DNA from 2 places in the Staphylococcus lugdunensis genome. Region 1 is predicted to be linked to the other one. Evidence: riboswitches for the same ligand, from Rfam matches in the RefSeq annotation. Region 1 holds a riboswitch; the other holds the start of a gene.
The links. A riboswitch is a leader RNA that binds a small molecule or an ion and turns the genes downstream of it on or off. The one in region 1 is predicted to bind FMN.

Region 1 (8,545 bases):
TAGACACTTCATTGCACACATAATCATAGTGAGAAGTTGCACCTCTAATTACACAACCCAATGTTATGATTGCATCATAATGTTTTTTTTGTGCTAATTTTCTAGCTACAAGCGGTATTTCAAACGCACCAGGAACATAGGCAACATCAATATTACTATCATTGACATCATGGCGTATTAATGTATCTTTAGCACCCTCTAATAGTCGATTTGTAATAAAATCATTAAATCGACTTACTACTATCGCAATTTTCAACTCTGAACCAACTAATTTACCTTCAAAATTCATTTTTATAACCTCCTAGATTAAATGACCCATTTTAATTTTTTTCGTTTCCATATAATCATGGTTGTGTGTTGTTTCTGGAACAATAACTTCAATACGCTTTGCAATTTCTATATCATATTCACTTAGCCCTTCAAATTTTTTCGGATTATTACTTAACAAATTAACTTGCTTGACATTAAAATATTTTAGAATTTGACTAGCAACCTTATAATCACGTAAATCTTCATCAAATCCAAGAGCTAAATTCGCAGTTACAGTATCATAGCCTTGCTCTATTAACTCGTAAGCACGAAGTTTATTTATAAGTCCGATACCTCTGCCTTCTTGGGGTAAATAAATCACCATTCCACCATGTTCATTAATATATTTTAAGGACGATTCAAGTTGCGCACCACAGTCACATCGTTGACTATGAAAAATATCACCAGTTAAACATGCTGAATGAATTCTTACATTTTCAGTAGTTCTTGGCTCTCCTTTAGTAATAACAACGATTTCATCCTGTGTAAGTGTTGAATCAAATCCATACATTTCAAAGTTGCCAAAATCTGTTGGCATATTTACCTTTGCTCTTAAGTTCACCTGTATATCATGCTGATGTCTATATTCTATGATTTGTTTTATAGAAATAAGCTTAAGCTGGTGTGTTTCTTTAAACTTTTCTAATTGTTCTCCTTTAGCCATCGAACCATCGTCATTCATAATTTCACAAATAACTCCTGCAGGTGCTGCACCTGTCATTTTAGCTAAATCAACCGTTGCTTCAGTATGACCTTCACGTTCTAAAACGCCATTATCTTTGGCAATAAGTGGAAATAAATGACCAGGTTTATGAAAATCTTCAGCCATTGTATCAGTGGCAATTAAAGACCGTGCCGTAGTCATGCGTTCAATTGCACTAATTCCCGTTGTTGTTGTATAGTGATCAATACTTACAGTAAAGTTTGTACCATAGTCATCTGAATTTTGCATTACCATTGGTTTTAACTCTAAACGTTCGGCAATATCAGTGGAAATTGGCGTACAAATCAAGCCACGACCGTGCTTAGCCATAAAATTAATCGTTTGATCTTGCATCCATTGTGTTACTGCAACAAGATCTCCCTCATTTTCTCTATCTTCATCATCTACAACAATTATAGTTTCTCCTTTTTTTAACGCTTGAAGTGCCTCTTCAATGGTATCAAATTGCATATTTAATCCCCCTTAAAAACCATATGATTTTAACTTATCTAATGTTAAAGTATTGGAATTTTTATTAATGATTGTGGCTACATATTTGAATAAAACATCTGTCTCTAAATGTACAAAGTCTCCTTGTTTCTTATCTGCTAAAATTGTTGAGCGCCGTGTTTCTGGTATGAGATGTATATCAAAAGATGATTCACGTATATCAAATACTGTCAAACTAACGCCATCGACTGCAATTGATCCTTGCTTCACAAGTTGTTTAATGATTGTTTGTGATGCTGAAATTTGAATTACTTTTGAATCGGCTGTCTGATTGATTTTTGTAATTGTACCTAATTCATCAACATGGCCTAGAACAAAATGGCCACCAAATCTACCATTGCTGTGCATCGCGCGTTCTAGGTTCACTTCTTGATGACGCTGAACATTAGCAAGATAGGTTTTATCTTCTGTACCATGTATGACTTGCACTGAAAAATGATTGCTATTAAAGTCTGTCACTGTCAGGCAAGTCCCGTTAACGCTTATAGAATCACCAATATGCATATCATCAATAATCCTTTCAGCTTTAATGATAAGTGTGCGTACTGATTGATCATTACGTATTTCAACAATGGTTCCAATTTCTTCTACGATTCCTGTAAACATGGTTGTTTCACTTCTTCCGTAGTTCTAATTTGATATTTTGATCTAATAAAGTGGAATTAACAATTTCAAATTCAAAGGTATCCTGTAAATCTATAACTTCTTGTGTTTGAAAGAATTGATTTGTTCCAGAACCACCTATCAATTTCGGGGCAAAATAGATGATGAGTTGATTAACTAACTGTTGTTGGAGAAATAATGAGGTAACTTTAGGTCCCGCCTCGACGAGCAGCCGACCTACACCTTTTTTATATAAATCTTGTAAAATATCAGGAATTTTACAATTGCTCATGTAATTAATAAAAACATTGGGTAAAGTTGTTGTTAATGTGGCATCTTCAGTGTATATCCATATATCAGATAATTGATCATGAAACATATCTAGACTAAAGTCAACGTCCCCACTTCGAGATAAAATAACACGAATAGGGTGTTTACCATCTTTAACTCTAGTCGTGTACTGAGGATTATCTGCTAATACGGTTTTATTTCCTGTTAACACGGCATCATGACTGTGTCTTAAACGATACACATCTTGCTTTACTGTTTTATTGGTAATCCATTGACTTTGTCCATAATCTGTTGCCTGTTTACCGTCTATACTTGTAGATACTTTAACGGTAATTTCAGGAATTTTCTCAGCTTTAGCTTTAAAAAAGTCTTCGTATAAACAATAGGCTTCATGATCAAACTGCTGATACACTTGGATACCAGCTTGGGTTAAGATTTCATAACTTTTACTAGGTAAAGTTGTATCTTTTACAGCATATACTACCTTATCCAGACCATGATCGATGATTTTGTTAACGCACGGCGGTGTCGAACCATAATGCGTGCATGGTTGTAAAGACACATAAATTGTTGCACCTTGTGCTTCGTCACCAGCCATGTCAATTGCTTGCACTTCAGCATGTTTCTCACCTTGTTTTAAATGTGCGCCAAGTCCGATAATTCTGCCATTTTTAACAACTACTGCTCCTACTGGTGGATTAACACCAGTCTGTCCTTTAACCATCTTAGCAAGCTGTATTGCCTTGCTTAAATATAAATCCAATTTATCACCTTCATAAAAAAACCTTATACCAAAATAGGCATAAGGAGATTGATATAATGACATTTGAACAAGCCTACACAATAATTTCTGTGCATGCTTAACAAACATTAAACGTAATCGTTTATGTTAACGTCGATTGTATTCTTTCTCCCATCCAGACTATACTGTCGGCTTCAGAATCTCACTGAATCAGCCACTTGTGCATCACAAGCAGGTCGCAGGCTTAATCACTGCCGGTTGGGAATTTCACCCTGCCCCGAAAGAACGTATTATGAAGTTGATAATTCTACTTTAAGTGTTACTAAAACACTATGAGTTTATCTTACTAAATTTTAATAAACTTTACAATGAAAGCAATTTAATTTCTTTAATTACTATTTTTTAGAAATATTGTCGCGACTTAACCGTGATTGATGTTCATATAAATAATCCACTGCATTAACTACTTGTGAAACAATCATCTTAACACCATTTCTTAATTTATTTACACCATTGGTAAGCTGACCTATAGCGACAGCGTTAGTCAACGTCCCATATCTTGGACTAATAATTTGATTTGTTTCTGGCACAATTTGAATACCACCCATAGGATGTGCTTGTACAATACGACGATTCTCTAGGTTAATGACTAATTGATCATCCTCGTCTAACTCTGCTAAATGTGTTTTAGCACCTGTTGCATTAATAATAATGTTAAAGTCATCACACGAAGATGTGTCTTTAAATGTTAGATTAAATAATTGTCCATCATGCGTAATATTCTCTAGACCACGTTTTATAATTAAAGAGCCATTCTGCATTAACTCAATAAGTAATTTAGCTGTTCTAGGCGGCATTGGATTAGAATTAAGTTGAATCACTTTAGTATATTTCTTATCGAACAACTGTTGATCTGAGCTACTCAAACTATTGTATATCCAGTTTAAATTCTCTTTTAGATGTTCTATCAATCCTTGAAATACACCGAGCTCTTGTGAATGATCTAAGTCATATTGCAAATCATCAATATGATTTCCTGAACGTCTATTTATTAACGTATCTAATTCAATATTCCATTCTTCACATTCCTTATAGAAAAGCTTAACTAAAGCATCTAGTGGTACGTTTCCATAATTAACTGCCTTGATACTATTAAAAGTTTGTTTTGTTAAATAACGAAATGTTATTTCTTGCATATTTCCACGCACACTTGGCAATTGCGCCGAGCGACTCGTCATAATGATTGGAAGATGCTTATGATGTGTTGCTACATATCTAACCACATCTAAGCTAGCTAACCCTGTACCTATAATAGCAATACGATCTGTCTCTTTCACTTCATCCAAAGTGTTATATGTTGGATATGGCGATTGGATATATCCTAGAATTCCTTTTAACTGGTATGGATCGTGATAGCTTAATGTCCCAATAGTCAAAAAGATATAATCATACTCCTTCCAATCATTCATATCATCAGAAGTACAAACATAATATTTTAAAGCTGTTTCATCAACATTTGAGTTAGTAAATATTTCTTTAACTTCGTCATGAATCAATGTTAAATTATCAAAAATTTTATCAAAATGTAACAAATAGGATTTCATATAGTGGCCAAAAATAAATCTTGGTAAATATTTAGGGTTCTCATAAGAAAAAATATTTTGCTGCTGATACCAATGCCAAAATTCTAAATCATCTTCTAAATTTAAACTCATCTTCTTGGATGGTAAATTAATTAATAGTTCATCACTATCATTTTGAAAAGGTACCCCGTGACCCATGTTGATTTTATTATCGTAGACATCTACAGTTAAAGTTGAAAAGTTTTCGTGTTTAACAAGTTGTCTTAGCACACTTACACCAGCTGTTCCCATTCCAATTATCGCTACACGCATGATTTCTTCACCCTTTTTAATTATCTGTTTCTTTCTACTAGATACTTCTTTATTGTATCAATAAGTATTTAGAACTAAAATAAAAATAACTTCGCGTTATTTAAGTAAAGTCATTATTTAACTTTTATAAATGAAAAATATATTAAATGAGGTGTTTTAACTATGAAAGTTATAGCAAAAATCATTTTAGTTACTGTTGTGTTATTTGCTTGGATTAATCGTAAAAATAAAGCTGAATAAATCGTTTTATAAAAAATAAAAGCTCCACTAAATATCTTGAGGAGTAAAGAACATAAATAACAAAATAAAAATGACAATTTCTATTAAAATCATGTAGAAATTGTCATTTTATTCAGAGATATATTATATCTCAATTTATTTTCTTAATTCGCTTTATGTTTGTCATCATCTTTATAGACATACCATTTGAAATATTTTCCTTCTGTTTTCATTTCTTGATAAAAGTCAGCGATAATCGTTGCATTGCTTTCAGCCCATTTAATATCTGTCGCATACTGATGTTCGCCAGGGTTCTTAGGATTCCATCTCATGCTGTACAATGTATTTTGATCATCATGTGATAAGAAATGTTTGTGAATGAATTCTGCACCGCCACGTATTGCTTTTTCTGGCGTATCCCAACCATGCTTTTTAGCGTATTGTGCACCTGTTTTAATTGGATCTTCATCTAAAGCACCAACACCATAAAAATTATAATATTTCTTACCATCGATTTCCACGCCATTGGCTAATTGACTCTTAGAAGCACCTGTTTCAAGTAAAGCATGTGATATAAGGTAAACTTCATTAACATGATTATCTTTAGCCGCTTCTAAAAAATCATCCGTATGTTTTAACAATGTTTCTCTATCAAACAACATACGTTTAATTCTATTTTTATCAATACCTTGATATTTCGATAAATCTAAAAATTGATATTTCTGTTTGTTATCTTCAATAAATTTACTGCTATCCATTGCTGTTTTAATTTCAGTAGCAGAAGCATCTCTCCAAGCATTATTGCTTTTATTAGAAACTTGCTGGCTTGTATAATTATCTATTTGTTTCTTAGAAGCTTTATCGAGTGTTACATCTAAATTTTCAACCTTTTCAACTTGTTTAACTTCTTTAAATAAAATTTGATCTGAAATCATTGAAAAGAAGATTATCCCAACAATTACTAATAGTATTAGTAATCCAAACAACCCGATAATAGAGCCTCTTTTGTGCTTTGCCATATTTACACCTCTTAGGTCAATGTTGTAAAACTTATGCAATATGTGTTTATGATAATAAAGTTTAACATTATTATATTGCTTTCACAATTTTATATAAGCTTTGTTACATATTCATAAATGAATAGTAATAAAACTGCAAAATAAAATGGTTAGACAAATCGTCCTGTATAAATTTGCCCTAACCATTTAACTTTCACATTTTTATTCACGATGATTTTTGTATTCCATCATAATGAAACTTGCTGCTTGAGAGCGATTCTTATAATAATATTGATTTAAATCGATAGTACCCTCTACTTCACCATCTCGATACATCATTTCATTTGTAAAATTATTAATCATTACAAAATCTGAGCGATCTTTAATAATATCCAAGTCATCATTTCGTGCAAAAAAGTGTTCAAGATTTAAGTGTGCGTAATCCATATATACCTCCTTAGCGTCAAATTTGTTATATGCTGAAGTTTGTTGATGTTTTAGTCAATAACTTATTTTTAAAATATACCTATGCCCTATATTTAACACCTTATAGCGTAATTAAGCAAATGATATTTTTCAATTTTTAGCATAAGCTATGAATATCCGGATAAATTTCATTATGCGCATAAGAAACGGAGCAGCTAATGTTATTTAACAATGTATATCATCAATTTAATAAATATATTCATTATTTGTTAAATAAATATCATATTCGTTATAATTATGATGAGTATTACCAACTCATGCTCATACGATTATGGCAACTCACAAACCAATATAATGCCTCTTTAAATTCAAATTTTTCAACTTTTATTATCTTCCGACTAAATTATTATTTAATTGATTTATTTAGAAAAGAACAGCCTAAACAATCCGTAGAAATAAGTATATTAAATCCAAGCTCATCAAAGCTACCTATTTATATCCTCAATGACTTCAATCTTATTATGCAAGAGGCATGGAAACACTTAACGCGTCAAGAACAGCAATGGCTCATCTTACAGATAAGTGGATACAAGCAATATGAAATTGCCCAACATATGCACGTCTCATTATCCTCAGTAAAAAATTACAAACGCAATGCCAGACAAAAGCTTCAGCGCTTCTTCACATAAAGGAGTCAGCACACCATGAATGTAACTAAACTGGATCAATTACTCTACTTAAAAACTTGTACTAGCAATAAAATATCTACAGAATGTAAATATTTAGAACACACTGAAATAATACCTAAATCAATGAAGCAAGTACTATATCATTATCTTGAATTTTATGGTAGATATTTGCCTTTACAAATAAAGGTTGCCAAGCGTTTATTACACATCAATAAATTAGTGCCTATTTATGTAAACCAACAGACCATACTATTTCCTATTAGACCTCAACGTTCTCCAATTCAATGTTACATTAATGCTAAACATATTGTCGCCATGCATGCGATTAACAACCATATCATCATCGTTTTTGAACAACAAATCCAATTAATTATCGATGCCCCATATACACTTATTTATAACAAATGGAAAGAAAGTTTATTACTATCACATCTTATACCACTTAACTACGCGATTGATTAAATTTATATTCAAGTAGCTTCTTTGTCGCATATGCTGTTATTTTTTTAATTAACCAAAGACTGATAATGATTAATAAGATCGCACCTATTAAGATTAAAATAACACTCCACGTGGCTACTTTTACTTGTGGATTAATAAAATAATTTACTGCAGTTAAACTCGTAATGAATCCAAATAAAAATAATCCCATAAAAACAACATACAAGACGATAATTAAAAACAGTAATAATACTAAAGAACTGTGTGTTTGATTTTTCTCTTTGAAAACATAATTTTTTAAAAACTGATTTGCATAATAAATGGGACGCTGCAATATTTTTTCGTCATTGTTATCAATCAAATGATTTAAATATCGTTCTAATTGTATTTGCTCATTATTATTTAAAAACCACAGTTGCTTTTTTATTTTAGCTACAAATTGACTTTCATTCATCTACATCCCTCCTATTCATTTAATATATCAATAAAGCTAATACTATAAGATTTAAACAATGTCTGCAAGTTTATCTTTGGACATATAAAACCCCCAACAATAAATTAATTGCTGGGGGTAAATATTTGAGTTACAAAATAGATAAGCCTGAACTTTGGATATCTTTAGCAAATCCCTTAACCGTATCTACTGATAAACCATTAATGTCTCGACCTAAATTATTATTAACCTTCTTAACGACATCTGCTGGGCACGTAATGATATC
Region 2 (8,545 bases), 280 kb from region 1:
TCAGGATTTAAAATCCATAGAAGATACCAATAACGCTATTACGATTATTATTCTGATAACTGCAATTATTTTCCTAGGTATTTCAACTGTCTTCGCCTTTTTCCTATCTAATAGAATTACTAAACCACTTAGAAAGCTTAGAAATCAGGCTAAAAGTGTTTCTAAAGGGGATTATTCTCAAATTTCATCTGTAACAACTAAAGATGAAATTGGTGAACTATCTCGCGCATTAAACGACATGAGTTTCGAAATTCAGGAAAATGTTCAAGCACTATCAACCTCAAAAAATATTCGTGATAGTTTAATTAATTCAATGGCTGAAGGTGTTGTAGGTATCAATGATCATCGCGACATTATATTATCAAATAAAATGGCAGATGAAATTTTACCAACTATTGATCAATCTATGTATGAACGAATTGAAGACCAAATCGAAGATACTTTTACAAGTAAAGGCACAGAATTTCGAGAATACGATTTTGACACACGCTATTATGTCTTCATTATGAGTTACATTCCTCAGATTCAAGAAGATGGTCGCAGTGGAATTGTCGTTATTATTCGTGATATGACTAATGAGCATAACTTAGATCAAATGAAAAAAGATTTCATTGCTAATGTTTCTCATGAATTGCGTACACCTATTTCATTATTACAAGGATATACAGAATCAATTGTTGACGGTATCGTTACGGAACCAGAAGAAATTAAAGAGTCATTATCAATTGTCTTAGATGAAACGAATAGGCTCAATCGTTTAGTTAATGAATTACTCAATGTTGCAAGAATGGATGCTGAAGGGTTATCTGTTAATAAAGAGATACAACCTATTGCACCATTATTAAACAAAATACAAACAAAGTATAGACAACAAGCTAGTGATTTATCATTAAATATGTACTTAACTCCAGAAACTAATGACGCATTGTGGTACTACGATTCTGATCGAATCGATCAAGTGCTCACAAATCTTATTGATAATGCTACAAGATATACTCAACCTGGTGATACAATTTCTATTACTAGCGAAGATACTGATAAGTACAATGTGCTTCACATAAATGATACAGGCAGTGGTATTGCTCCTGAACATTTAAATCTTGTTTTTGATCGCTTTTACAAGGTTGAAGCATCCAGAACACGTGGCAAACAAGGAACCGGCTTAGGATTATTCATTTGTAAAATGATTATAGAAGAACATGGAGGTACGATCACTGTATCAAGTGTCGTTGGAGAGGGAACAACATTTACAATCAAGTTACCGAAGCCTTAATCTTCAGGCTTATTTATAAAATTTATCAAAGATAATATCACTGAATTCAGACAGGGACATAAACCCGCAAATAATAGCACAAAGATGATTTAAAATTAAAAATCGTCTTTGTGCTTTTTTATATTCAATACTTTGTATGATTGACTCGCATGCTTAGGAGACTACTTCAGCTTGCTTTGTTAAAAAATGGTTTAGTCAGTTTTTTCTGTGCTGGACTTTGACTTAATATAAAAATAAGGACGAAGGCTATTTAAGCAGAGACGTTTATGAGCCGGCCTGACCTTATATATAGTTAATATCAGTTAAAACATATTGAGATTAACTATGCACGATATATTGGCAGTAGTTGACTGAATTGAAAATATCCTTATACCAAGCTTTTTCCATCCTAGTCAACCTTTCCGATACGGAACTACGAAATCATAATGAATTCTGTCCCGCTCTCAATCATCATCTCTTACCGGGCAACTTTATTGCTTTGCGGCTAGTGTTGTCGTATGATTAATGACGTAAAATATTTTAAAATTCATCTTCGGGGTAGGGTGTAATTCCCAACCGGCAGTAAATAAAGCCTGCGACCTGCTTGTGTTCAACAAGCGGCTGATCTAGTGCGAATCTAGAGCCGACAGTATAGTCTGGATGGGAGAAGATGGAGGTTTATTTGTTGTGAACAATTTTCCTCCAATTCTTTGCAAGATGAATGGAAGGAGAAAACTACATATGCAACAAAATAAACGTCTAATAACCATTAGCATGTTAAGTGCCATTGGCTTTGTTTTGACTTTTTTAAAGTTTCCACTACCTTTTTTTCCGCCATACTTAACATTAGATTTCAGTGATGTCCCTACATTGTTAGCAACTTTTTCAATGGGTCCTATAGCAGGTATTATAGTGGCATTTATTAAAAATTTGCTTAATTTTTTCTTTAATATGGGAGACCCAGTAGGTCCTGTGGCTAATTTCTTAGCCGGTATAAGTTTCTTACTTACAGCATATTATGTTAATAAAAGAGGACATGTTGCTAATAAAGCAATGATAACTGCATTAGTCATGGCTACATTAGTTATGACCATTGTACTTAGTATTTTAAATTATTTCGTATTGTTGCCACTATATGGCATGATTTTCAACTTAGCAGATATTGTAAAAAATATAAAAATCATTATCGTCTCTGGTATCATACCGTTTAATATTATCAAAGGGGCAATCATCTCAATCATATTTATACTTTTATATCGCAGAATTAAAAGCGTACTTAAATAATTAACAGGTAAATGAAACTTTTAAAGATACGCTTGTAAATACAAAGCAGGCAATGCTCCCATTTGAGAAACATTGCCTGCAATTATTATAATTAATATTTTGCTTTAACTACTAATCTACTATATATAAAATAGCTATGTGCTATTCGAATTTTAAAGCATCACCATCAAAAGGTTCTTCTTCTATTTTGATGGAATCAGTTGGACAACCTTCTAAGGCATCTTCCATATCTTCATATAACTCTTCTGGCACTTCGGCAGTACCTTGGTTATCATCAAGGATTACGAAAGCAATACCTTCATCGTCATAATCATAAATATCTGGAGCGGCCGCACCACATGCACCACATGCAATACACGTATCCATATCAACGATTGTATATTTAGCCATTTTCATTCGCCTCCTTTGATAAACATGCTACACTAGTATAACAAATACTCATGTATACATCGAAAAAACTTTTTATTAATTTATTAGTTTCATAAGAGCGAGGGTCGAGATTGAAAGATATTATACTTTATTCTAAACAACATTCATTCACTTATAAAACAAATAAAAGCATTTTTAATTTATTAACAGGCAAAAAAACACATCAAACCTTTTTTGACGCCTGCAGTCAACAACTTTTATCATTATATCACAGTTTACCCAATTTAAAATATCCGTCTTTCGAGCGATTTATGGCACAAAATGTTAACAATGACATGACGATAAAAGTTCATCCAAGATATACGTATGATAGTTTAGTACATACTTTCAATTGTATTCAATTACTTATTCAAACGTTGTCAAACACGCAACAAAAGGTCTATTCATTTATACCTATTTCACAGCATGGCCTTATCCAAAGAAAAGTTAAACAAATCTACTACTATATAAAAAAAGAAGATAAGGATAGCGCATTTATCACTGAGCTAAATCAATTATTTAAAGCTCTATATACAAATAATAACAATTATTGTTGTCTACATTATTATTTACAAGGCTATGAAGAACCAATGTATACCCGTCAACAAATCAGTTTGATTGAAAGTATACCTGAACAGCATTTATTTAACCTAGAAATGAACGAACTTGTAACACTAATGTATGAACTAGAAATAGAATATCGTTATCCAATACTTAGTCAATGTATCATTAAACCGTCATTATTACATAAAACACACATAACCCAACAACAATTAAAACAACGTTTTTCAATGACGCAAATTGCTCAAAAACAACACGTCAAACTGAATACAATCGAAGATCATATACTAGAGTTATTTATTAAAGGTTATATCACTCATTATTTTGATTTCATATCTGAAGACGGTTTCCATCAATTTAATGAATTTTATAACAAACATCGTGGAGAGCGATTAAAAGCATATAAACAGGCTTTCCCAAACTTGTCTTATTTTGAAATAAAACTAATGATTGTTGGAATTGAAAGAGGTGAGCTTATTGCTAGAGGATAAATTAAAATCCTGGTTTGGTTTTGATAACTTTAAAGCAGGACAAAAGGAAATTATTAAAAGTGTATTAGATTCAAATCATACATTGGGCATTTTACCGACTGGTAGCGGTAAAAGTCTATGTTATCAAATGGCTACTTATGAATTACAGCAATCAACTTTAATTATTTCCCCGCTTATTTCTTTGATGGACGATCAGGTTGCACAATTAAAAATGAGTGGAGAACAGTCTGTTGCATACATTCATTCAGGTATGGATGATAATGAAAAAAACTGGAATATGAAACGCTTAGCGAAGAGTCGCTTTATATTTTTAAGTCCTGAATTTATATTACAACCTCAAAACTTCAAACTAATTTCAACTATCGATTTTGGTCTTATTGTACTAGATGAAGCACATTGTATCTCTGAATGGGGATATGACTTCAGACCGCATTATGCGCTTATTAGTAAAATAACCAACTATTATAAAAATGCTACCATCCTTGCGCTAACTGCTACTGCTCCGCCACATTTGGAACAGGATTTAAATCAGCTGTTAAATGTGTCATTTCATGTTATCAAAACACATATGAATAGACCTAATATTAGTTTTCAGCACATTAACTTTAGAAATGATCAAGAAAAAATGAATTGGTTAATGCACTACATAGAACAATCTGGTCCAACAATTATTTATGTTTCGTCTAAAAAAATGTGTGTTGAATTAGCCAAGACTATATATAAACATGGGTATTTAACAGGGATATACCATGGTGATTTATCTTATCAAGAACGACAAACCGTCCAACAACAATTTATCAATAATGATATACCAGTCATTGTAGCAACTAGTGCATTTGGTATGGGAGTCAATAAAAAGGATATTCGCACGGTTATTCATTTTCATCTATCTACCAGTCCGTCTAGTTATCTCCAAGAAATAGGAAGAGCAGGGCGTGATCAGCAACCGAGCCAAGCAATTAGCCTATTTCAACCAGATGATCGCTATTTATTAGAAACCATCCTTTTTGCAGATATGATTTTACCTTATGATATTGACTGCTACGAACTTGGTGCAAACATTGAGCCATTGAAGCAAGATATATTAGAAATCTTACATTCTCATTTCACTTATGCACAACTTAAACAGATTTTCCAAATAGCACAAGAGAGAAAACAACTCGCACTTAATCGTATGCTTAGTTATAGCCAACTTGATCAATGTCGTCGAAAATACTTATTAGAATTTTTTGGAGAAGTCCCTGATATTCCATCTATATGTTGTGACCATGATACTGATATAAAACCGCTTAAAATTTATAATCGAAAAAAGGTCAAACGTCAAATGTCTTATGAAGATAAACTTAAAAATTTATTTCTTAGCTAAGTACTTCCTTTGCTATAAATATTTAGTAACGCTATAATTATTGTAATAAATTGTATTTATAAGTACATATTATAAATTTTCTTGGGTAAACTATAACTAACAATAATTAATTCGCAGTAGAGAAAGGATGATGAGTGTGTCTAATAATTTTAAAGATGATTTTGAAAAAAACCGTCAATCAATTGACACGAATCAGCACGAAGATAAATCAGAACACCACACAGAAGAACACACAACAAATGAAAAGGAGCAAGTACAAGAAAATTTAGACAACAACCAACAATTTCCACCCCGAAATGCACAACGTCGTCAACGTAAACGTCAGCGGAACACCAAAAGCAATCAAGATAAACAAGTTCATAACTATAATGAAAAAGACAATCAAAACCATCAAACGGAAGATGAAAGACAACCATCACATGATTCAACTAAACCGCAACAAGAAGCAAAGCCAACAGAACACAAAAATGCGAATTCTCAGAACCGTAAAGGTGCGGCCAGTGCAAGTGTTGGCGCAGCAAGTCATGATAATAAGGAATCAGTAAGCAATAGACACGATACTCGAAATACTGGCGAACAACAAAGCAACAAACAAAACAATCAAAGTACTCAAAATGAATCTAAGCAAGCAATAGCAGATGATGATCAAGCGCAAAATAATCCAGAAAAAAAGTCGTCTAAATTAGACAAAACAACAGCTGCAGGCGTTGGGGCTGCTGGAGCCGCTGGAATAGGTGCATCAGCAAATCATAACAATAAAAATAACAATGATGATTCTACCCAACAAGAAAACAAACATAGATTAACCCAAAATGATAAGAAAAAGGCTGCAGGTAGTGGTACAGCAGGTGCAGCTGGAGCAGCAAGTCAAAACAATCATTACAACAATACGAACAGACCGGAGCATCATGATGATAAGGAATCGAACAAACGTGGAATTAAAGGCTTATTGTTGCCATTATTAGCTTTATTGCTTGTGCTTGCCGCGCTAGCTATCTTTTTAGGTATGTATTTGAATAAAGATCACGGTGATAATCAAGCAGATGACAATCAAAAAGTAGCACAACAAGATAAGAAAGATAAAGCTAGTAACAATGATAAAAGCAACAAAGAAAAATCAGATAGTAAAGATAAAAAAGATGATAATAGTAGTAACAATGCATCAAATGATGACAACAATTCTGAAGCAAACTCTGATAACGCATCAGCTAATAATTCAAACGGTGTAAATAATCAAGCTAACAATCAAAATGCGCAACAACAACAAAACGGAGCGTCACAGTCAAATAGCGCACAAGGCCAACAAACGCATACCGTTGTTGGTAACCAAAATCTTTATCGTATCGCCATTCAATATTATGGTAATGGTTCTCCAGAAAATGTTAATAAAATAAAAGCCGCAAACGGCTTAACAAGTAATAACATTTCTAATGGACAACATTTAGTTATACCAAGATAAGACAAATAAATAACCAAAACGATACGTCTAAAAAAGGTACCTTCAAAAATATAACCATATAAAAATATATATTGACAGTAATTGACTGGATTGAAAATACGCTTATAATAAGCTCTTTCCAACCCTAGTCAACCTTACCGGGGCGGGACAGAATTCATTATGAATTCATAGTCCCGCTCTTTTTTAATCATATTCATTGCTAAATCTCTTTTAAATACATCAAACAATTTTATTTAGAAATAAGAAACCAACTGCTATAATAATTAAGGGGTTAAAGGAGGCCATAAAAATGCAAAGTTATGAAAGTATTATTATTGGAGGAGGCCCATGTGGTTTAAGTGCAGCTATAGAACAAAAAAAGAAAGGTATTGAAACCTTAGTCATTGAAAAAGGTAATGTTGTTGATTCAATATACAAATATCCTACACATCAAACATTCTTTTCTTCAAGTGACAAACTAAGTATAGGTGATATTCCATTTATTGTTGAAGAAAGTAAACCGCATCGTAATCAAGCACTCGTATACTACCGTGAAGTAGTCAAACACCATCAATTAAATGTACACGCCTTTGAAGAAGTTTTAACGGTTAAAAAAATTGACAATAAATTTACTATAACGACTACTAAAGATGTATATCAATGTAAATTCTTAACTGTCGCTACAGGATACTATGGTCAGCATAATCAATTAGAAGCTGAAGGTGCAAATTTAGCTAAAGTTTTTTACTATTTTAAAGAAGCACATCCATATTTTGATCAAAATGTTGTGGTCATTGGCGGTAAAAATTCTGCTGTTGATGCTGCACTGGAATTAGAAAAAGCAGGTGCTAATGTTACCGTATTATATAGAGGAGACCGTTATTCAGCCGCTATTAAACCGTGGATTTTGCCAAACTTCGAATCATTGGTTAATCATGAGAAAATAAAGATGGAATTTAATGCAACAGTAGAAAAGATTAGCGAAACTACCGTTACATATAAAAAAGATGGTAAGCTTATCGAAATACCAAATGACTATGTTTTTGCTATGATTGGATATCATCCTGATTATGACTTTTTAGAGTCAATCGGAATTGAAATTAATACAAACGAATATGGCACTGCACCAGTCCATAATAAAGAAACTTATGAAACAAATGTAGAAAACTGTTATATTGCAGGGGTCATCACTGCTGGAAATGACAATAATTCGATTTTTATTGAAAACGGAAAATACCATGGTGGCGTCATTACACAAAGCATTTTAACTAAAAAGCAAACACCTTTAGAGACTTAACCATTTATAAATACAACATAATAAAAAAAGCTATGAAGAAATTTTATGCTCATTGATTTCTTCATAGCTTTTTTATTTTAGAGAAGACTAGACCTATATTTTTTCCTTTTGAAACCCCAATTTAATTTATATTTTTTCTTTCAATAGTTTAAGTTAAATTTTTGACGTTTATTAGTCATAACTCATATTTTTATCTATAATCTTATATTTTATTTACACTAATGAATATTTTGTAGTTTAATATACAATTTAATAATTTTTGTTCATTGAAATTATTCATACTAAGCGTAACATGGTTTCTATACAAGTTGTCTATAAATAGTCGAGTTGTATAGAAGTTTAAAAATTGGAGGCGTTTATTTATGGTTAAACGTAGTGGATATATAGACATTCATCATCATATTATTCCCGAAATTTATTTAAAAGCATTAAATGATAGTGGCATCGA

Region 2: it holds a riboswitch for FMN, as region 1 does, so the genes downstream of both, AL499_RS01480 (ECF transporter S component) here and ribD (bifunctional diaminohydroxyphosphoribosylaminopyrimidine deaminase/5-amino-6-(5-phosphoribosylamino)uracil reductase RibD) in region 1, are expected to answer to the same signal.

What each region holds. Positions count from the first base shown of each region.
Region 1 covers NZ_CP014022.1:20,314-28,858, reverse strand. The annotation lists gene ribH (6,7-dimethyl-8-ribityllumazine synthase) at 1-289, opposite strand, end outside; gene AL499_RS00195 (bifunctional 3,4-dihydroxy-2-butanone-4-phosphate synthase/GTP cyclohydrolase II) at 302-1,483, opposite strand; gene ribE (riboflavin synthase) at 1,496-2,128, opposite strand; gene ribD (bifunctional diaminohydroxyphosphoribosylaminopyrimidine deaminase/5-amino-6-(5-phosphoribosylamino)uracil reductase RibD) at 2,136-3,179, opposite strand; FMN riboswitch at 3,318-3,447, opposite strand; gene AL499_RS00180 (FAD/NAD(P)-binding protein) at 3,554-5,053, opposite strand; gene sagB (peptidoglycan release complex glucosaminidase SagB) at 5,437-6,291, opposite strand; gene AL499_RS00170 (hypothetical protein) at 6,493-6,717, opposite strand; gene AL499_RS00165 (sigma-70 family RNA polymerase sigma factor) at 6,915-7,385, shown strand; gene AL499_RS00160 (competence protein ComK) at 7,401-7,847, shown strand; gene AL499_RS00155 (hypothetical protein) at 7,828-8,280, opposite strand; gene AL499_RS00150 (transaldolase) at 8,411-8,545, opposite strand, start outside.
Region 2 covers NZ_CP014022.1:295,762-304,306, forward strand. The annotation lists gene AL499_RS01475 (ATP-binding protein) at 1-1,273, shown strand, start outside; FMN riboswitch at 1,798-1,928, shown strand; gene AL499_RS01480 (ECF transporter S component) at 1,994-2,536, shown strand; gene AL499_RS01485 (ferredoxin) at 2,678-2,926, opposite strand; gene AL499_RS01490 (helix-turn-helix domain-containing protein) at 3,037-3,996, shown strand; gene AL499_RS01495 (RecQ family ATP-dependent DNA helicase) at 3,983-5,362, shown strand; gene ebpS (elastin-binding protein EbpS) at 5,493-6,821, shown strand; gene ypdA (bacillithiol disulfide reductase YpdA) at 7,111-8,097, shown strand; gene AL499_RS01510 (amidohydrolase family protein) at 8,460-8,545, shown strand, end outside.